2 regions of the Streptomyces sp. NPDC102270 genome follow, and region 1 is predicted to be linked to the other one. Evidence: predicted binding sites of a transcription regulator. Region 1 holds the regulator's gene; the other holds the start of a gene.

The links. Region 1 encodes HspR, which represses chaperone genes until heat shock. Its sites were predicted from a motif close to TTGAGNNNNNNNNNCTCAA; they were not measured.
Region 2: lon (endopeptidase La) is a predicted target of HspR. The motif match lies at 8,403-8,421, and genes of this name have one in related genera.

What each region holds. Positions count from the first base shown of each region.
Region 1 covers NZ_JBIWLX010000005.1:29,232-39,750, forward strand. Annotated here, with positions in the region: gene ACIRP7_RS10385 (LuxR C-terminal-related transcriptional regulator) at 1-114, shown strand, start outside; gene ACIRP7_RS10390 (LuxR C-terminal-related transcriptional regulator) at 77-1,105, opposite strand; gene ACIRP7_RS10395 (circularly permuted type 2 ATP-grasp protein) at 1,435-2,976, shown strand; gene ACIRP7_RS10400 (alpha-E domain-containing protein) at 2,973-3,905, shown strand; gene ACIRP7_RS10405 (transglutaminase N-terminal domain-containing protein) at 3,908-4,750, shown strand; gene ACIRP7_RS10410 (sugar ABC transporter substrate-binding protein) at 4,779-5,882, opposite strand; gene ACIRP7_RS10415 (fibronectin type III domain-containing protein) at 6,123-7,769, shown strand; gene ACIRP7_RS10420 (heat shock protein transcriptional repressor HspR) at 7,844-8,290, opposite strand; gene dnaJ (molecular chaperone DnaJ) at 8,296-9,477, opposite strand; gene grpE (nucleotide exchange factor GrpE) at 9,523-10,170, opposite strand; gene dnaK (molecular chaperone DnaK) at 10,167-10,519, opposite strand, start outside.
Region 2 covers NZ_JBIWLX010000008.1:339,837-350,355, forward strand. Annotated here, with positions in the region: gene ACIRP7_RS18965 (multifunctional oxoglutarate decarboxylase/oxoglutarate dehydrogenase thiamine pyrophosphate-binding subunit/dihydrolipoyllysine-residue succinyltransferase subunit) at 1-2,734, opposite strand, end outside; gene ACIRP7_RS18970 (ATP-binding protein) at 3,029-4,135, opposite strand; gene ACIRP7_RS18975 (response regulator transcription factor) at 4,132-4,869, opposite strand; gene ACIRP7_RS18980 (spermidine synthase) at 4,993-5,670, opposite strand; gene ACIRP7_RS18985 (rhomboid-like protein) at 5,810-6,640, shown strand; gene ACIRP7_RS18990 (GNAT family N-acetyltransferase) at 6,606-7,358, opposite strand; gene ACIRP7_RS18995 (GNAT family N-acetyltransferase) at 7,576-8,244, opposite strand; gene lon (endopeptidase La) at 8,444-10,519, shown strand, end outside.

The sequences.
Region 1 (10,519 bases):
ATCCGCACCGCCCGCGTCCACATCGCCAAACTCGCGGCGACGCTCGGCAGCGAGAGCCGGGCCCAGCTCGGCTACCTCATCGGACGGTCCGGGATTCTTGACCGGGAAGCGTGATCGGGGACACCGCGGTGGGGCCGTCCAGGCCCACCTGCGCTATCCGCACGCCCAGTTGCGTACGACTGGCCGCCCCGAGCGTCTCCGACAGCCGGGCGATATGGGCCCGGCAGGTGCGCACGCTGATTCCCAGCCGTTCCGCGATCACCGCGTCCTGGTGGCCCTCGGCCAGCAGGGCGGCGATGGACTGCTCGCGATGGGAGATGCCCTCGATGCCGGTGTCGGGCAGGGGGGCGGTGAGGGGGATCGCCAGGCGCCACAGCCGCTCGAAGACCGTGACCAGGTACTCCACCAGCGCCGGGTGCCGCAGTTCCAGAGCGAGGGTGCGGTCGGCGTTCGCGGGGATGAAGGCCACCGTGCGGTCGAAGAGGATCAGCCGGTCGATGACCTCGTCCAGCGTCCGCGCCTGCACCGAGCCGCCCATCAACTCCAGGTAGTTCAGGAGCCCTTGGCCGTGCCGGGCGACATGGGTGTAGAGGTCCCGCATCCGTACGCCCCGGCCGCGCAGCGCCAGCGCCCGGTGCAGGCCCTCCGTCAGCTCGTGCTCGGGACGGATGCCGCCGGGCTGGACCGTGAGGACCTCCGTCGTGCACGCCTCGGTCGCCTCGTCCATCGCGGCCTGGATCCGGGAGAGACCGTCGAGGACCCGGATCGCGGTCCCCTCACCGGCGCCCGGCACCAGACTGGGTCCCAGGCCCGCGTACCGCTCCACCGCCGCGACCGCCGCGCCCACCCGCCGCTGGCTCGCGCTGACCTCGTCGTGGACCTCGCGCAGCAGCCGGGTCATGACCTCCTGCGGTGCCGTCGGCACCAGCCAGTCCATGTCGTCGGGGTCCGGGTGGAGCAGGGCCAGTTCCAGCAGGCAGGGCACCGGCCCGGCGTCGGCGCGGGGCACGCGGCCGCGCCGTACGGCCCGGGAGTACACCCGGTCCCCGGCCTCGCACAGCCGGTCAGCACCGTGTGGATGGTCGTCCGTCCCGAGCCCGGTCATTGCCCATCCCACCCCCGGTTCCAGCGTCTACCGCCCTCTGTCCTGTTCCCCATCGGAGCGTCGAAGCCCCCTCGGCGGAGCAACTATGCGCGGCCCGGACCGGCTCCGCAACACGGCTCCTCGGGTCAAGGGCGGGGAAAACGGCCGGTATACCCCGTTACCTACGGCCCTCCGCCCGCCCTTCTGCAACAAGCTGACGGTGACGCGGCCACCCTCACGGGTGCCTCGCCGTGGCCCTTCGCCCCCGGCCGGAACCGTCCGCTCCGCGCGTGAACTGCCGGAAACCACGCAGTGATCACCCCGTTACGTGCCGCACTTAACGTCAGGCCATGGCGGACATATTTGACGCATACGCGTTGGCCGACGCGTGGGACGAGATGTTCGAGCGGCCAGGCGAGGTCAGGACCGCCTACGAGCCGGTACTGGCCGCGCTCCAGCCGATCGAGCCGAGTGAACTGCGGTTCCGGGCCGACCAGATGGCCCGGGCGTTCACCGACCGGGGCGTGACCTACGCCTTCGCGGGCGAGGAGCGGCCCTGGCCGCTTGACCTCGTGCCCCGGATCCTCGACGCCCTGGAATGGGATCTCGTGCGCCGCGGGGTGAGCCAGCGGGTCCGGGCCCTGGAGGCCTACCTCGCGGACGCCTACGGGCCCGCCCGCGCCTTCGAGGACGGGGTCGTGCCCTGGCGGCTGCTGCTGAACTCCCCGCACTTCCACCGGGCCGCGCACGGGCTCGAACCCGTGGGCGGTGTGCGCATCCATGTCGCCGGCATCGACCTGGTCCGGGACGAACAGGGCGACTTCCGGGTCCTGGAGGACAACGTCCGGGTTCCCAGCGGCGTGTCGTACGTCATCGAGAACCGGCGCGCCATGACCCGGGTCTTCCCGTCCCTCTTCGCCGAGCAGCACGTGGTCCCCGTCGACGGTTACGCGCAGAAGCTGCTCGCCGCCCTGCGCGCCGCCGCGCCCGACGGCGTCCAGGACCCCCGGGTCGTGGTCCTCACCCCCGGCCCCAGCAACGCCGCCTACTTCGAACACGCCCTGCTCGCCCGGCTGATGGGCGTGCAGCTGGTCGAGGGGCACGACCTGGTGTGCCGGGGCAACCGGGTGTGGATGCGCACGACCCGCGGCGAGGTGCCCGTCCACGTCGTATACCGGCGCCTGGACGACGACTTCCTCGACCCGCTCCACTTCCGCCCCGACTCGGTGATCGGCTGCCCGGGCATCCTCGGCGCGGCCATGGCGGGTCATGTCACCCTCGCCAACGCGGTCGGCAACGGCATCGCGGACGACAAGCTGCTCTACACCTACGTGCCGGACCTGATCCGCTACTACCTCTCCGAAGAACCGATTCTCCCCAATGTGGAGTCCTTCCGGCCCGACGAACCCGGCCAGCTCCAGGCCGTCCTCGACCAGCTCGACCAGCTCGTCGTGAAACCCGTCGACGGGGCCGGCGGGCAGGGCATCGTCATCGGGCCGAAGGCCGACCGCGAAACGCTGGAGAAGACCCGCAGGGCCGTGGCCGAGAACCCCCGCGGCTTCATCGCCCAGCGCCCGGTCGCCCTGTCCACCTCCCCCACCCTCGCGGGCGAACGCATGGCACCCCGCCACATCGACCTGCGCCCCTTCGCCGTCAACGACGGCAACGACATCTGGGTCCTGCCCGGCGGCCTGACCCGGGTCGCCCTCCAGGAGGGCAACCTGATCGTCAACTCCAGCCAGGGCGGCGGCTCCAAGGACACCTGGGTGCTCGCCGAGGGCCCCGCGGAACCGCCCACGCCCGCGAACGGAACCGCCCGCCTGGACATCGCCCCACGTCAGCACGGTCCCGACGGCACTCCCACCGTCGTACAGGAAGGAGGACAGCAGTGAACGACGTGATCCTCTCCCGGATAGCCGAGGCACTGACCTGGACCGGCCGGTACGTAGAGCGGGCCGACAACACCGGCCGGATCCTCGACGCCTACCTGCACCGCCTCCTCGAGGACCCCTGGCGCGACGAGGACCTGGCCTGCCGGTCGCTGTACGCGATCCTCGGCGTCGACGCGGGCGGCCCCCGGGTCGACATGCAGCAGGTCCTCGACCAGCTCGCCTTCGACTCCCGCTCCACCTGCTCCATCGAGGGCGCGCTCGGCGCGGCCCGGCTCAACGCCAGGAGCGCCCGTGAGGCCGTCTCCTCGGAGATGTGGGAGTGCCTGAACTCCACCTGGCACGCCCTGGCCGACCAGCGCCTCGCGGCCCGCCGTACCGGCCCCTACGCCTATCTGGAACTCGTACGGCGGCGCGCGGCTCTCTTCTTCGGGCTCGCAGACTCCACCATGAGCCGTGACGACAGCTGGCGTTTCGTCGTCCTCGGCCGGAGTCTGGAGCGGGTGGACATGACCGTGCGGCTGCTGTCGGTCCGGGTCCTGGACGCCGCCCACGCGCCCGACTGGCCGACCCTGCTGAGCGCGTCGGGCGCCGACGAGGCGTACGCGCGCGTGTACGGCGGTTTCGGCGACACCCCGCGGGTGGCCGAATTCCTGCTCCTGGATCGGGACTTCCCGCGCTCCGCGCTGCACGCCCTGACGACGGCGGAGGAGTGCCTGACCGCGCTCGGCCGCCCCCGCCAGGACCCCGCGCGCCGCCCCATCGGCCGGATGCGCACCCGCCTCGAATACCTCGACCTGCACGCCCTGGAGGATCAACTCCCGCTGCTCCTCGGGGACTTGCAGAGCGCCTGCATGGCTGCCGCGGAGGCGGTGGCGGAGCGGTTCTTCCCGTACCAGGGGCCCGTCGAATGGGCCCAGGAAGGAGCGTGAGCATGACCAGCCGCCTCCGGATCAAGCACGTCACGCACGTGTCGTACGCCCAGCCCGTCGCCTCGTCCCACAACGAGGTCCGCATGACCCCGCTGACCCTGCCCTCCCAGACCACCCTGGACTCCCGGGTCACCGTCAGCCCGGCCACGCCCACCTGGTCGTACTGGGACTACTGGGGCACCCAGGTCACCGGCTTCGACCTGATGGACCCGCACGGCCATCTCACCATCACGGCCTCCAGCCTGGTCGAGACCCACCCGGCGGGCCCGCTCCCGGTACCGCCCGCCTGGGCCGAGCTCGCCCGACAGGCCGCGGACTCACGCCTGCTGGAGTTCCTCGATCCCACAGTCCGTACGACCGTCCCGGCCGCACTGGTCGACAAGGCACGGGAGCTCGCGGCCGGCCTCGACGTCCACGCGACGGCGGTCGCCGTGTCCGACCTCGTCGCCGACCGGGTCTCCTACCTGCCCGGCACCACGGGCGTGAACACCTCCGCCGCCGAGGCCTGGGAGCAGGGCGCCGGGGTCTGCCAGGACATCGCCCACGTCACCCTCGCGCTGCTGCGGGGCGTGGGCCTGCCGACGCGGTACGTCTCCGGCTATCTGCATCCCGAGCGGGACGCGGAGCTGCACCGGCCGGTCGCGGGGCAGAGCCACGCCTGGGTCGAGTACTGGGCGGGCGAGTGGTGCGGCTACGACCCCACCAACCGGGTCCGGGCCGACGAGTCCCACGTGGTGGTGGGCCGGGGCCGGGACTACGACGACGTGACCCCGCACAAGGGGATCTACCGGGGGGTGCCGGGGGCACCGCCGGAGGTGACGGTGGAGTTCACGCGGGTGGCGTGAACTCCGGGGAGGGGCGGGGAAGGGCCGGTTACTGCAGGCCCGCCGCCGCGCAGGCGCTCTTGTAGTCCGAGGTGCAGATGTCCTTGACGGTGTAGATGCCGTCCTTGACGACCGTGCTCTTGATGTTGTCCCTCGTCAGCGCGACGACCTGGACCAGCTGGGCCGGGATCTTCTTGTTCGTGGGGCTGTCGACGCTGTCCGAGGCGAGGGCGTCGAACTGGATGCCCTTGCCCTGGACCTTCGTCACGGCCATCTCGGCGGCGGCCTCGGCCTCGTCCGGGTACGGCTTGTAGACGCTCATGTACTGCTCGCCCGAGACGATCCGCTGGACCGCGGCCAGCTCCGCGTCCTGGCCCGTGATCGGCGGGAGCTTGCTCATGCCCGCGTTCTCCATCGCCTGGATGGCGGCGCCGGCCATGGCGTCGTTGGCGGAGTACACGGCCTTGATGTTGCCCTTGCCGATCGCGCTGATCGCCTCAGCCATGTCCTTCTGCGCGGTCTCGGGCTTCCAGCCGTCGACGTCGTACGTCTTGGAGATCGTCACCTTGCCGTTGAGCTCGGACATCGCGCCCGCCTTGAACTGCCCGGCGTTCGGGTCGGACGGCGAGCCGTTGATCATCACGATCTTGTCGGAGGTGTCGATGCCGGAGCCGATCGCCTCGATGAGGGAGCGGCCCTGCACCTCGCCGACGAGCTCGTTGTCGAAGGAGACGTACCCGTCGATCGGGCCCTCGGCGAGGCGGTCGTAGGCGATGACCGGAATGCCCGCGTCCTTGGCCTTCTGCACCATGCCCGCGATGGCGTGCGAGTCCACGGCGTCCAGCAGGATGACGTCGACCTTCTGGTCGATCATCTGCTGCATCTGCGCGGCCTGCTTCTTGGCGTTGGCCTCGCCGTTGGCGTAGACGGTCTTGCCCTGCTTGTTGGTGAGCTGGGCGACCTTGCGCTGGATGATCGGGTAGTCGAACTCCTCGTAGCGGGTGTTCGTCTTTTCCGGCATGAGCACACCCACGGTGATGTCGTTGCCCTTGGTCGGGCTCGCCTCGCTCCCGCTCGCGGCGCCGAGCGCGCCACAGGCGGCCAGCGAGAGGGTCATCGTGGACGCGGCCACGGCTATGGCGATACGACGCATGGGGCTGCTCACTTCTGGTGCTTTCCGGACGCGGGCGCGGCATTGCGGCCCATGTGACTGAAAAGCCAACGCGGGGCCGCCCATCGACGTCAAGCGGAATCACTTAACGAGTGCGCAACGCCACTCTCCGCCAATGGTGTGAAGACTTGGCGCGAACACTAGTACAACCAACTTCACACCTCGCGAGTCGTGATCACAGCAGCCGCACAACTGCTGTTCCCCGTACGACCAGAGGACCGAATGAAGTCAGCCAGACGGACGACCGCAGCCGCCGTCGTCCTCGCCACCGCCGGCACCCTCGTCTCCCTGACGGCGGCTCCCGCCTCGGCGGCCGTGTCGTGTGCCTCGCCCGTGTTCCAGCGGCAGTTCTACGCGAACACGAGCTTGTCCGGCGCCCCGAAGAAAACGGACTGCGACACCGTGATCGACCAGAGCTGGACCGGCGCCCCGGTCAGCGGCCTCCCGAAGGACAACTTCGGCGTCCGCTGGACCGTGACCCGCGACTTCGGCTCCGGCGGCCCGTTCGCCCTCAGCGCCACCGGCCTCGACGGGATGCGGGTGTACCTCGACGGCGTACGGAAGATCGACCTCTGGAAGAACGTCTCCACCACGGTCGCCGAGACTGCCAACGTCACCATCCCGTCCGGCAAACACACCCTCCGCGTCGACTACGCCAACTGGACCGGCGCCGCCAAGGTCAAGGTCACGTACGCGCCCCGGACCTCCGCCGACGTCGACAAGGTCAAACCGCTGGCCCCTACGGCCCCTTCGGTCTCGTACGACAAGGCCACCGGCACAGCCAAGCTCACCTGGGCGAAGAACAAGGAGATGGACCTCGCCGGCTACCGGATCTACCGGCGGCTCAAGGGGACCTCCTTCGGCACCAAGCCGCTCACGACGACCACCTCGACCTCGTACACGGACACCCCGCCGCCCACCGGCGCCACGTACTACTACGAGGTCCGCGCCTACGACAAGGCCGGCAACGAGTCGGGCGGTACCGCCGACCAGGCCGTGGTGACCGCCGACCGGACCGCACCCACGGCGGCCACCGGGGTGACCGCGCTGGGCACCACGGCGGGCAACTCCGTCACGTGGCAGGCGTCCTCGTCCAAGGACGTCGACCACTACGAGGTGTGGAGCGCGCCCGTGGGGCAGTCCGACCCCGACGGGCCCGAGCCGGTCCGGGGGACCTCCTGGACGGACGTGACGGCGGACGCCGGGACGGCGTACGCGTACAAGGTGCAGGCCGTCGACACGGCCGGGAACTTCGCGCCGGTCTCCGACCCGGCCACCGTCACCCGTCCCGTCGCCTCGGCGGTGCCCGCCCCGACCGGAGCCACTGGCACACCCGCCGACGCGTCCACCACGCTCGCGTGGACCGCGGCCGACGGCGCCACCGGCTACCGCGTCTACCGGCGCACCTACGTCAACGGCGCCTGGAGCCTGCTGGGCAGCGCTGCGGGGACGTCGTACGAGGACACCTCCGCCCCGCAGGGCAAGGCCTACTACTACGTGGCCGCCGCCGACGCCCAGGGCGCCGACTCGGTGCCCTCCACCGCGGTCACCGTCGACCGGCTCACCCCGGCCACCGCGACGGGCCCGGCCGCGCCGAAGCTGACCCTGGTCACGGAGGGAGTGCCGGCGCGCGCCCCCGTCCAGGTCACGGCGGCTCCCGGCACGGGTGACGAGGAACGCGTCCTGAAGGGGTACTCCTGGCAGATCTCGGGCGCCTGCGGCGACAGCGGCATCCGGTTCTCCACCACCGGCGCCCTCTCGTGGACGGCTCCCTGGAACGGCCCCTGCGTCGCCGAGGTGTACGCCGTGGACGCCTACGGCCGCCAGGGCACACAGAGCGCCTCGGTGGAGTTCTTCAGCGGGCGTTGACACACACCACAGCTGCTGACGGCACATGGAGAAGGGGCCCGGAGAGATCTCCGGGCCCCTTCTTCATGCTGTGCCTAGTCCCTGGCCTTCTTCGGCCGCCACACCACCAGCGCGCTGGTCTGCTGCACCTCCTGGTACGGCACCAGGTCACGGCGGTACGACGCGTGCACCGCCGCCTCACGCTGCTGCATGGCCGCCGCGGCCCCTTCGACGGCCGCCTGGAGCTCGGCCACCCGGGACTGCAGCGCCGCGACCTGGTTCTCCAGCTCAATGATGCGCTTGATGCCCGCCAGGTTGACGCCCTCGTCCTGCGACAACTGCTGCACCTGGCGCAGCAGTTCGATGTCCCGGGCCGAGTAGCGCCGGCCCCGGCCCGCGGTGCGGTCCGGAGACACCAGCCCCAGACGGTCGTACTGACGCAGCGTCTGCGGGTGCAGTCCGGACAGCTGGGCCGCCACCGAGATGACGTAGACCGGGGTCTCCTCGGTCAGTTCATACGGGTTGCGTCGACGACCGTCCATCTAGATCATGCTCCCTTCGCGGCCTGGAACAGCTCCGCCCGTGGATCCTCACCCACGGTCGCCTCGCGATACGCCTCCAGCGCGTCACGAGCCTTCCCCGACAGCTCGGCCGGGACACTCACCTCGACGGTGACCAGCAGATCGCCCCGGGTGCCGTCCTTGCGGACCGCGCCCTTGCCCCGCGCCCGCATGGTGCGGCCGTTGGGCGTGCCCGGGGGCAGTTTCAGGGTCACCGAGGGGCCGCCCAGCGTCGGCACCTTGACCTCGCCGCCGAGCGCCGCCTCCGAGAAGGTCACCGGGACCGTCACCGTGAGGTTGTCGCCCTTGCGGCCGAAGACGGGGTGCGTGTCGACGTGCACGGTGACGTACAAGTCGCCCGCGGGGCCGCCGCGTTCGCCCGGCGCCCCCTTTCCGCGCAGCCGGATCCGCTGGTTGTCGGACACTCCGGCCGGGATGCGGACCTGCATGGTGCGGGAGGACTTGGCCCGCCCGGAGCCCTTGCAGATCTCGCAGGGGTTCTCCGCGATCAGGCCGCGGCCCTTGCAGTCCGGGCAGGGGTCCGTGAGGGAGAACCCTCCGCCGGAGCCCCTCGCCACCTGGCCGGTGCCCACGCAGGTCGGGCACACGCGCGGGTTGCCGTTGGCGTCGCCGGTGCCCGAACAGGCCTTGCAGGGGGCCTGCGAGGACATCCTGAGCGGGACCGTCGCACCTTCGATCGCCTCGGTGAAGCTGAGGGTGACCTCGGTGTCGATGTCCTGGCCGCGCCGCGGCTGGACGCGCGTAGTTCCGGAGCTGCCCCGGTTGAACAGGCCTCCGAAGACGTCTCCGAGTCCGCCGCCGAAGCCGCCGGCTCCCTGGGCCCCGCCCTGGGCGCCGCCTCCGAAGAGGTCGCCCAGGTCGAAGTTGAAGGAGCCGCCCGCGCCGCCCGGCCCCGGACGGAAGCCGCCGTTGCCGAACAGGGCGCGGGCCTCGTCGTACTCCTTGCGCTTCTTGGGGTCACCGAGGACGTCGTTCGCCTCGGAGATCTCCTTGAAGCGCTCCTCGGCCTTGGTGTTGCCCTTGTTGGCGTCCGGGTGGAACTCGCGGGCGAGCTTGCGGTACGCCTTCTTGATCTCGGCCTCGGTGGCGTCCTTGGGGACGCCGAGGACCTTGTAGTAGTCCTTCTCGATGAAGTCCTTGGTGCTCATCCTCGACGTGCCCCCTTTCCGGTGTCCCGATCGTTCTCTTCGACCTCAGCCCTCCTCAGGGCCGTTGTCCTTGTCGTCGCCGGCCTCGGACCCGTCCTCGGCCTTGACCGTCTGCGCGCCCGGCTGCGGCTCGGCCACGGCCACCCGCGCGGGGCGGATGGTGCGCTCGCCGATGCGATACCCAGGCTGCAGAATCGCCACGCACGTCGTCTCGGTGACGTCGGGTGCGTAACTGTGCATCAGGGCCTCGTGGATCGTCGGGTCGAAGGGCTCGCCCTCCTTGCCGAACTGCTGCAGGCCCATCTTCGCCGCGACGGTCTCCAGCGATTCCCCGACGCCCTTGAAGCCGCCGAGGAGTTCACCGTGTTCGCGTGCGCGGCCGATGTCGTCGAGCACGGGCAGGAGTTCGGTCAGGAGGTTCGCGATGGCGATCTCCTTGACCGTGATCCGGTCCCGCTCCACGCGGCGGCGGTAGTTCTGGAACTCGGCCTGGAGCCGCTGGAGGTCCGCGGTGCGCTCGTCGAGCGCCTTGCGCGACTGGTCCAGCTGGGCCGTCAGGCCGGCGATCTGCGCTGTTGCGTCCCCGGCCGGGGCCGCCCCTTCTTCGGGGGCGGCCTTCGGCTCGGCGTCGTCGGGGGTGGCGCCGGAGGGGACGTCGGGCTTCTCGTCGAAGCCCGGGGTCTCCTCCGTCACGCGGCACCGTCCTTGCGCTCGTCGTCCACGATCTCGGCGTCCACGACGTCGTCGTCCGCCTTGGCCTCGGAGGCACCGGCGTCCTCGCCGCCGGCGGCCGCTCCGGCCTGGGCGTCGGCGTACATGGCCTGGCCGACCTTCTGGGAGACCGCGGCGACCTTCTCGGTCGCGGTGCGGATCTCCGCGGTGTCCTCGCCCTTGAGCGCGGCCTTCAGCTCCTCGACGGCGGACTCGACCTCGGTCTTGACCTCACCGGGGACCTTGTCCTCGTTGTCCTTGAGGAACTTCTCCGTCTGGTAGACGAGCTGCTCGCCCTGGTTGCGGGTCTCGGCGGCCTCGCGGCGGCGGT
Region 2 (10,519 bases), on a different contig from region 1:
GCGGCAGCAGACGCGGGTGGACGTTGAAGGTGTCGGGGATGTTGACCTGGGACTCGGCGATCCGCTTCACGGTCTCCGAGGAGATCGCGGTGTTCACGGCGACCGGGAACTCGGCCTGCGGGTCGGAGACGGGACCGGCGGCCGGCTGGGCCGTGACGGCCTCGCGGACCTCGGTGAAGACCTTCTCCAGCTGGCCCTGGTAGTCCTGCAGCGCCTGCTCGGCCTCTTCCAGGGTGATGTCGCCGCGACCGATCAGGGACTCGGTGTACAGCTTGCGCACCGAGCGCTTCTTGTCGATCAGGTCGTACATCAGCGGCTGGGTGAAGGCCGGGTTGTCCGACTCGTTGTGACCGCGGCGGCGGTAGCAGATGAGGTCGATCACCACGTCCTTGTTGAACGCCTGGCGGAACTCGAAGGCCAGACGGGCCACGCGGACCACGGCCTCCGGGTCGTCGCCGTTCACGTGGAAGATCGGGGCCTCGATCATGCGGGCCACGTCCGTGGCGTACATCGAGGAACGCGACGACTCGGGGGCCGCCGTGAAGCCGACCTGGTTGTTGATGACGATGTGGACCGTGCCGCCGGTGCGGTAACCCCGCAGCTGCGACATGTTCAGCGTCTCGGCCACCACGCCCTGGCCCGCGAAGGCCGCGTCACCGTGCAGGGCGACCGGCAGGACGGTGAAGTCCGTGCCGCCCTTGTTGATGATGTCCTGCTTGGCGCGGACGATGCCCTCGATGACCGGGTCGACCGTCTCCAGGTGGGAGGGGTTCGCGGCCAGCGAGACCTTGATCTGCTCGCCGTCCAGGCCGGTGAAGGTGCCCTCGGCGCCCAGGTGGTACTTCACGTCGCCCGAGCCGTGCATCGACTTCGGGTCGAGGTTGCCCTCGAACTCGCGGAAGATCTGCGCGTACGACTTGCCGACGATGTTCGCCAGGACGTTCAGCCGGCCGCGGTGGGCCATGCCGATGACGACCTCGTCCAAGCGGGACTCGGCGGCCGAGTCCAGCACCGCGTCGAGCAGCGGGATGACGGACTCGCCGCCCTCCAGGGAGAAACGCTTCTGGCCGACGTACTTGGTCTGCAGGAAGGTCTCGAAGGCCTCCGCGGCGTTCAGCCGGCGCAGGATGCGCAGCTGCTCCTCGCGCTCGGGCTTGGTGTGCGAGCGCTCGATGCGGTCCTGGATCCAGCGGCGCTGCTTCGGGTCCTGGATGTGCATGAACTCGACGCCGGTGGTGCGGCAGTACGAGTCGCGCAGCACGCCGAGGATGTCGCGCAGCTTCATCAGGGACTTGCCGGCGAAGCCGCCGACCGCGAACTCCCGCTCCAGGTCCCACAGGGTGAGGCCGTGCTCGGTGATGTCGAGGTCGGGGTGCTTGCGCTGGCGGTACTCCAGCGGGTCGGTGTCGGCCATGACGTGGCCGCGGACCCGGTAGGAGTGGATCAGCTCGAAGACGCGGGCGGCCTTGGTGACGTCGTCGTCGTGCGAGGCGTCGATGTCCTTGAGCCAGCGGACCGGCTCGTAGGGGATGCGCAGGGCCTCGAAGATCTCGTCGTAGAAGCCGTTCTCGCCGAGGAGGTAGTTCGCGACGATGCGCAGGAACTCGCCGGAGGCGGCGCCCTGGATGACCCGGTGGTCGTAGGTCGACGTGAGCGTCATGACCTTCGAGATGCCGAGCTTGTTCAGGGTGTCCTGGGAGGTGCCCTGGAACTCCGCCGGGTAGTCCATGGAGCCGACGCCCATGATGACCGACTGGCCTGGCATCAGACGCGGCACGGAGTGGACCGTGCCGAGGCCGCCGGGGTTGGTCAGGGAGACCGTGACACCGGTGAAGTCGTCCATCGTCAGCTTGCCGTCACGGGCGCGGCGGACGATGTCCTCGTAGGCCTGCCAGAACTCGAAGAAGTTCAGCGTCTCGGCCTTCTTGATGCCCGCGACGACCAGCTGGCGGTCGCCGTTGGGCTTCACCAGGTCGATGGCGAGGCCGAAGTTGACGTGCGGCGGCTTGACGAGGGTGGGCTTCCCGTCCTTCTCCGCGTAGTGCCAGTTCATCGACGGCATGGCCTTGATGGCCTGCACCATCGCGTACCCGATCAGGTGCGTGAAGGAGATCTTCCCGCCCCGGGCGCGCTTGAGGTGGTTGTTGATGACGATGCGGTTGTCGAAGAGCAGCTTCACCGGGACCGCGCGCACGGACGTGGCCGTGGGCAGCTCCAGGGAGGCGTTCATGTTCTTCGCGACCGCGGCGGCGGGGCCGCGCAGCGTCACCAGCTCCGGGCCCTCGGCGGAGGCGGCCTCGGCGGCCGGCTTCGCGGCGGGCTTCGCAGCCGCCGGCTTGGCGGCCGGAGCGGCCTGCGCCGGAGCGGCGGCCGGTGCTGCGGCCTTGGCCGGGGCCGGAGCCGCGGCGGCCGGCTTGGCGGCCGGAGCAGCGGCCTGAGCCGGCGCGGCAGCCTGGGCCGGGGCGCTGGGAGCCGGGGCGGCCTGCGCCGGAGCGGTGGTGGTCTCCGCGGCCCCCGCGGCCGCGGTACCCGCCGCAGCCGGGGCGGCACCCCCCGACTTGTAGTCGGCGAAGAAGTCCCACCAGGCACGGTCTACGGAATTCGGGTCCTGGAGGTACTGCTGATAGATCTCGTCGACGAGCCACTCGTTCGGCCCGAACGCGGCAGCGGGGTTCTTGCCCGCTTGGTCTGCGTCGGTCGAGATGCTCGAGTTACTGGGGGACTGTGGCGACACGGCGGCAACCGCCCTCTTCCGCTTCTCACAAGGTGATGGACAGCGGGAATAAAGGCTACGCCCCCAAGACCGCGAAGGTCAGGCCGGGCCCGTCCATCGTCGTGTAAGTCACATCGAACAGCGTGTTTCGCGGGTGGAAATGGCGGGAAACAAGCGTGGTTCCGGTGCGTGCGTCCGCCCGAGGGAAGCGCCGAGCGGGGCTCTGCGCGACTGCGGCGCGGCCCTCTGCCTGATCACACGTGTCCGTCAGCGCGGAACAGAGATGGATCTTGCGGCTCCGCTTCGAACTTTACGTCAACTTGGCAGAGATGGAAGTCCCGGAAGGGTGACAAGGATCCGGCAGCCCCGCTCGGATTCGGCCACTCCGATCCGGCCGCCGTGCAGATCCACTGCCCAGCGGGCGATCGCGAGCCCGAGTCCGGTGCCGCCGTCGCTGCCCGGACCGTGCGGCCGCATGACCTGACCGCGGTTGAACCGCTCGAAGACGCGGTGCCACTCCGAGCGCGGAATGCCGGGGCCCTCGTCGAGGATCTCCAGTTCGAGCGACTCGGGCAGGGCCCCGCGCCGCGCCTTGACCGTCACCCGTCCGTGTGCCGGGCTGTGCTTGACCGCGTTGTCGATCAGGTTGGCGACGACCTGGTGGATGCGCTCCGGGTCAGCGTGCGCGGTCAGCTCGGGCGGCGAGACGTCGAGGTGCAGATGGACGTCGTTGCGCGTGTGGCTGCCGGATCCGGAGGCGATGCCCGCGCGTGCCGTGGCGACCATGTTGGCCTCCTTCAGCACGCCCGAGAGATACGGCCACACCTCGAACCGGCGCTTCTTCAGCGGTACGACGCCGCTGTCGAGGCGGGACAGGTCCAGCAGCGTCTCCACCAGCCGGCCCAGCCGCTCGGTCTGCTTGAGGGCCGTGCGCATGGTCTCGGGATCGGCCTGGGTGAACCCGTCGACGATGTTCTCCAGCACGGCGCGCAGGCCCGCGATGGGCGTGCGCAGCTCGTGGGAGACATTTGCCACAAGTTCCTTGCGCTGGCGTTCCTGGGCCTCCAGGTCGTCCGCCATGCGGTTGATCGTCTGGGCCAGGTCGCCCAGTTCGTCCCGGCGGTTCTCGCGGACCCGGCGGGTGTAGTCGCCGTGCGAGATGGACCGGGCGACCGCGTTCATGTCGTCCAGGGGCGCGGTGAGCGAATGCGCCACGAACTGCGTAATCAGGAGTGTGGCGATCATCGAGAAGACCGTGATGAAGCGCAGCTCGGTGGCTGTGCGCATCGCGATCATCATCAGCCCGGTGGTGATGAGGACCGCGATGACGACCAGCGCACCCAGCTTGGTCTTGATCGAGAAGGGGCTCACTCCGCCCCAGGGTTCCCTGGGGTTTCTCCGGCCGGCCGGACCCTCGCTCATGGCGTCGGCGTCTCCAGGGCGTAGCCCACGCCGTGCACCGTGCGGATCCGCTCGGCGCCGATCTTCCGGCGCAGGGCCTTGATGTGGCTGTCGACGGTCCGGGTGCCGGAGGCGTCCGCCCAGTCCCACACCTCGGCGAGCAGCTGCTCACGGGAGAGCACCGCGCGCGGGGTGTTGGCCAGGCACACCAGGAGGTCGAACTCGGTGGGCGTCAGGTGGACGTCCTCCGAGCGCACCCGCACGCGGCGCTGCGCGTGGTCGATCTCCAGCTCGCCGAGCCGGAGGATGCCGGAGCGCGGCGTGGTGGCGGCCAGCGCGGCCCGCTCGACGCGCCGCAGCAGGACGTGGACGCGCGCGGCCAGCTCCCGCATCGAGAACGGCTTGGTCATGTAGTCGTCGGCGCCGACGCCGAGACCGACCAGCATGTCGGTCTCGTCGTCACGGGCCGTCAGCATGAGCACCGGGACCGGACGGGCGGCCTGCACGCGGCGGCAGACCTCCAGACCGTCGAAGCCCGGCAGCATGATGTCGAGGATCAGCAGGTCCGGCTGCCAGGCCTCGGCCGTGTCGACCGCTGACGGACCGTCCACCGCCGTTTGCACGAGGAATCCCTCGGCGCGCAGGCGGGTCGCGATGGCGTCGACGATCGTCGGATCGTCCTCGACGACCAGGACCCGGCGCTGGGCGCCGGGAGTGGCCGTCGAACCGTTGTGGGAGGTGTGTGTCTGCTCCATCGCCCGCCCCTGGGGAGTGCTTTCCGGAACCATGTGGGGTGATTCCTTGTCTGCGCATGACTGCGATTGACGCTTGAATGATCGGCGTAGGGAAGCAGAGTACGGGGAGCCGTCACCCCTTTGCTATCCAGGTCGGACGGCGAGATGGACGGCGTCGGGTACGCCCCGGGCAACGGGGATCTCCTCGGTACGTACCTGTTGGAACCCGGCATTTGCCAGTGATTGCTCAAATTCCGGAGAGGGTTTCGCCGACCACACGGCCAGTACGCCGCCCGGCTTCAACACCCTTGCGCAGCTTGTGAGTCCGGTACGCGCGTAGAGTCCGCCGTTGCTCTCCGTGACCGTCCAGTCGGGTCCGTTGTCGATGTCGAGGCACAGCACGTCAAAAGTGGCGCATGTCTCATTGACGAATTCGACCAGATCCGTTTTCAGAATGTTCGTCCGGGGATCGGCGAGCGCCTTCGCCGTGAGTGCCGAGAGCGGGCCCGCGCGGTGCCAGTCGATGATCGCGGGTTCCCGCTCGACGACCGTGATCCGGCCCCACCGGGGGTTCGCGACCGCGTGTGCGAGCGAGAAGCCGACGCCGAGGCCGCCGATGAGGACGTGCGGATCCGGACGGTCGTCGAGCGCGGCGAGCGCCGCGTCAACGAGCATCCGCTCCGAGCGTCCGTCGGAGGTGTCCATCAGGAAGCAGCCGTTGGCGATGATCTGGAGCAGCTCGCCGTGCCGCCGCAGGACGACCTCTCCGTACGGGCCCTCGCGACGGTCCAGGACTTCGGGAATGTCGTACGAGGTGGGCATCGGCCCATCTTGGCAGGTACGGCGACCGGGCCGGGGCTCCTTGAGAAGTCCCTGTGAATCGGGGCCGGGGTGGCGTCGGTCACAGACAGCGGGTGGGTGGGGCGCGAAGGGTGGGGTGGGACGGAAGGAGCAGCTCACCTTGGAACGGACCGTGCCCCCAGCCCCTTCCGACCCGCCCGCACCGGAAGCTCCTGCCCCGGACGCGCGCTTCCCGGAAGTGGCCGCGCTCCTCGACGGGGTGCCCCGGCAGCGGGAACGGGCCGAGCGGTGTGCCGCCGGGACACCCGCGACACCCCCGGCAACGGCCGCCGCGGACAACCGATTTCGCGTCCTCCGGCTCCAGCGGCTGCTCCCCACTCCCACCGGGACACCGTTCACCTTCGCCTACGGCGCCGTCCTGGCCGTCGTCTCCCTGGCCGCCGCGCAGCTGGACCCCGCCCTCGTGCACACCCTGCACCAGGGCTCCAGCACCGATGTCGCGCACCTCGTGCGGATGCCCGTCCTGGTGCTGGTGGCCAGCGCGCTGTGGATCGCGGGCGGGATCCTGTCGCCGTACGCCCTCGCCCTGCTGTTCGTCCTCACCGCGCTGGAGCGGCGGATCGGCGGGGTGCGCACGGCGGGTGTCTTCCTGCTCGGGCATGTCGGGGCGACCCTCGCCACGGAGGCCCCGACAGGCCTCGCGGTCCTGGCCGGACATCTGCCCGCCAGTTCGCTGCACCGCCTCGACTACGGCGTCAGCTTCGGCGTGGCCGCGAGTCTCGGCGCGCTGGCCGGACTGCTCCGGCCGTGGCTGCGCTGGCCGTTGCTCGCCCTCTTCGGCTGGCTGCTGGTGACCGACCTGATCGCGTTCACCGACCCGATGACCGACTGGGGTCACCCGATCGCCCTGGCGATCGGTGTCGCGACCTGGCCGCTGCTGCGGCGCCGCGGCGGAGTCAGCGGGCCGGCGGGGTCCAGACGTACGGCGTAGTCGTGGTGACTGCGTGGAAGCCCAACCGGCGCAGGATGGGCGCGCTGTCGTCCGACGCGTCCACGTGCAGACAGGTGACCCCGCGGGAGACGGCGAGAGCGGCGCGTACGGCGACCAGGGCGCGGTAGATGCCCCTGCCCCGCCACTCGGCGAGCGTGGAACCGCCCCACAGGCTCGCGAACTCGGTGCCCGCGCGGAACACCAGCCAGGCGGCGCACACCACTTCGCCGTCCGCCTCGGCGACGTACACCGCGGTGTCGTCCGGCGCGGTGGCGACCCGGCCGATCAGGTCGTCGGCGAGCCAGCTCCAGTCCGCTCCCCACACCGCCGACTCCAACGCGGCGATCCGGCGCATGTCGGCGTCCGCCGTCACGCGGCGCACTGTGACGCCTTCCGGGGGCACGGGCTGTCGTACGGCCAGCTCGGCGGCCCGGCCGACCAGGACCGTCTCCCGCTCCTCGGGCACGAAACCGGCCGCGCGGAGTCGTTCGGTGAGGTCGGCCGGGGTGTCGTGGGAGCGGGTCTTCCACTCGACGGCCTCGCCGCGCGCCGCGAAGAAGTCCCGTTGCCGCGCGATGAGTTCGTCGAGCGCGTCGCCCTCCACGCCGAGGTCGCGCGGCCCGCTCACGAACCCGCGGAACTGACCGACGATCCGCAGCAGCGGCCCGTCCTGCTCGTACGTCACCCCCGCGGGCGGGGTCGGGGGAGCACCGCGCATCTGGTCGTCGTAGGCGGAGAGGAGCGGGTGTGTGTTCGCCGTGATGATGGTCTGCCTCTCGGTCGTGTCGGTCGCCCCACGCGCGCGTGCCCCGTGGCCGCCGGGAAGAGGGAGGGCCGGCCCGGTGTTGTCCGCCGTGCGGCCGGTGGGAACCACCGGAGCATGACAGAGACCGTCCTCTGCCGTCTCCGGATTTCCCGCGGGCGGTGACGGGCCGTCACCCGGCGTCCGGTCCCACGAACTTCGCACTGGTGAGCGGAGCTTCCACATGCCAGCCCAGAGCCTCGTACAGGCCCCGGCCCGCGGGCGTCCCCGCCAGCACGCCGGTCTCCGCCCCCGTGGCCGCCGCCACGGCCTGGAGCGTGCGCATGACGACGCTGCCCAGTCCCCGGCGACGGTGGGCGGCCGCGGTCTCGATCTGGTCGAAGACGGCACTGGCGCCGGTCGGGGCGACCTGGCCGCGCGCCGCGAGGGAACCGTCGGGCGCGGCGACGAGCATGCGCGTGACGCCGCCGACGGTCCAGGTGCGTAGCCGGTATCCGGCGGGGGCGGCGGGCCGTTCGGCCGGCGTAGCTGTGGTCGTGGTCAGGGGGACCGTCATGAGGAAGCCGGGTTCGGGATCCACCCACCAGCCCTCGCCGAGCCAGCCCCCGACCACCTCCGGGTCCTGGAACACCTTGAGCCACACCCCGGCCCCCGTCACCCCGTCCGCCACCTGGCGTACGGCCTTCTCGTCCACGTCGTCGCCCAGCGCGTCGAAGACGTGCCGCGACACATGCGCGAGCTGTCCCACGTCGATGGTGAAACCCCACGGCTCGCGCTCCGCAGCCGCCGCCCCTCGGGACGCGACCCAGCCGGTCACCCACGCCCGTACGACTCCGTCCATGACATCCATGACATCCCCCTGTAATGGCCGCATGCGGCATGTGGCTATTACATGCTCGGTATCGGACGACCATAGGGCCCGAACCGCCGATTCCGGCAGTCGTGATCGCCGACAGCGAACAGGCGAACGGGTGGGGAACATTCGAAGGCTCCGACGCATTGAGTCGGCATAGCTCAACTTGACTGCCTAAGGGGAGATCATGGCTTCGACGTCCACACCGCTCACCCTGCCCGTGCTGCCGCTCGACGACGAGGTCGTGCTGCCCGGAATGGTGGTTCCGCTGGACCTGAACGACACCGACGTACGCGCCGCGGTGGAGGCCGCCCAGGCCGCCGCCCGCTCGGAACCCGGAAAGCCGAAGGTCCTTCTGGTGCCACGCATCGACGGCGAATACGCCGGCACCGGTGTGCTCGGCACCATCGAGCAGGTCGGCCGGCTGGCCGACGGCGACCCTGGCGCCCTCATCCGCGGCCGGAGCAGGGTGAAGATCGGTGCGGGGACCACCGGCCCGGGCGCCGCCCTGTGGGTCGAGGGGACCACGGTCGACCAGACCGTCCCCGAACCGCTGCCCGGTCACGTCACCGAACTGGTCAAGGAGTACAAGGCCCTCGCCACCGCCTGGCTGCGCAAGCGCGGCGCCTGGCAGGTCGTGGACCGGGTGCAGGCCATCGACGACGTGTCCACCCTCGCCGACAACTCCGGCTACTCGCCCTTCCTGACCACCGAGCAGAAGGTCGAGCTGCTGGAGACCGCCGACCCGGTCGCCCGCCTCAAGCTCGCCACCCAGCAGCTGCGCGACCACCTCGCCGAGCAGGACGTCGCCGAGACCATCGCGAAGGACGTCCAGGAGGGCGTCGACAAGCAGCAGCGGGAGTTCCTGCTCCGCCGTCAGCTGGAAGCCGTACGCAAGGAACTGCGCGAGCTCAACGGCGAGCAGGAGGGCGAGGAGTCCGACGACTACCGCGCCCGCGTGGAGGCCGCCGACCTGCCCGAGAAGGTGCGGGAGGCCGCCCTCAAGGAGGTCGACAAGCTGGAGCGGTCCAGCGACCAGTCCCCGGAGGGCTCCTGGATCCGCACCTGGCTGGACACCGTCCTCGAACTGCCGTGGAACGAACGGACCGAGGACGCGTACGACATCCAGGGCGCCAAGGAGATCCTCGACGCCGAGCACGCGGGCCTGGAGGACGTGAAGGAGCGGATCACCGAGTACCTGGCGGTGCGCAAGCGCCGCAACGACCGGGGCCTCGGGGTCGTCGGCGGCCGGCGCGGCGGTGCCGTGCTCGCCCTCGTGGGCCCGCCCGGCGTCGGCAAGACCTCGCTCGGCGAGTCCGTCGCGCACGCCATGGGCCGCAAGTTCGTCCGCGTCGCCCTCGGCGGCGTCCGGGACGAGGCGGAGATCCGCGGCCACCGGCGCACGTACGTCGGCGCGCTGCCCGGCCGGATCGTGCGGGCCATCAAGGAGGCGGGGTCGATGAACCCGGTCGTCCTGCTCGACGAGATCGACAAGGTGGGCTCCGACTTCCGCGGCGACCCCGCGGCCGCCCTCCTGGAGGTCCTGGACCCGGCGCAGAACCACACCTTCCGCGACCACTACCTGGAGGTCGAGCTCGACCTGTCGGACGTCGTCTTCCTCGCCACGGCCAACGTGCTGGAGGCGATCCCGGAGGCGCTGCTCGACCGGATGGAGCTGGTCCGGCTCGACGGGTACACCGAGGACGAGAAGATCGTCATCGCCCGTGACCACCTGCTCCCGCGCCAGCTGGAGCGGGCGGGGCTCGCCAAGGACGAGGTCGTCATCGACGAGAGCGCGCTGCGCAAGCTCGCCGGCGAGTACACGCGTGAGGCGGGCGTCCGCACCCTGGAGCGGTCGATCGCGAGGCTGCTGCGCAAGGTGGCGGCTCAGCACGAGCTGGGCGAGCGGGAGCTGCCGTTCACCGTCACGGACGAGGAGCTGCGCGGTCTGATCGGCCGGCCGCACCACGTGCCCGAGTCGGCCCAGGACCCGGCGGAGCGCCGGACCGCGGTCCCCGGTGTCGCCACCGGACTCGCGGTCACCGGAGCGGGCGGCGACGTGCTGTTCGTCGAGGCGTCGCTGGCCGACCCGGAGACGGGCGCGGCGGGTCTGACGCTGACCGGCCAGCTGGGTGACGTGATGAAGGAGAGCGCGCAGATCGCGCTGAGCTTCCTGCGCTCGCACGGCGCTGAGCTCGAACTGCCGGTCGGCGACCTGAAGGACCGGGGCGTGCACATCCACTTCCCGGCGGGCGCGGTCCCG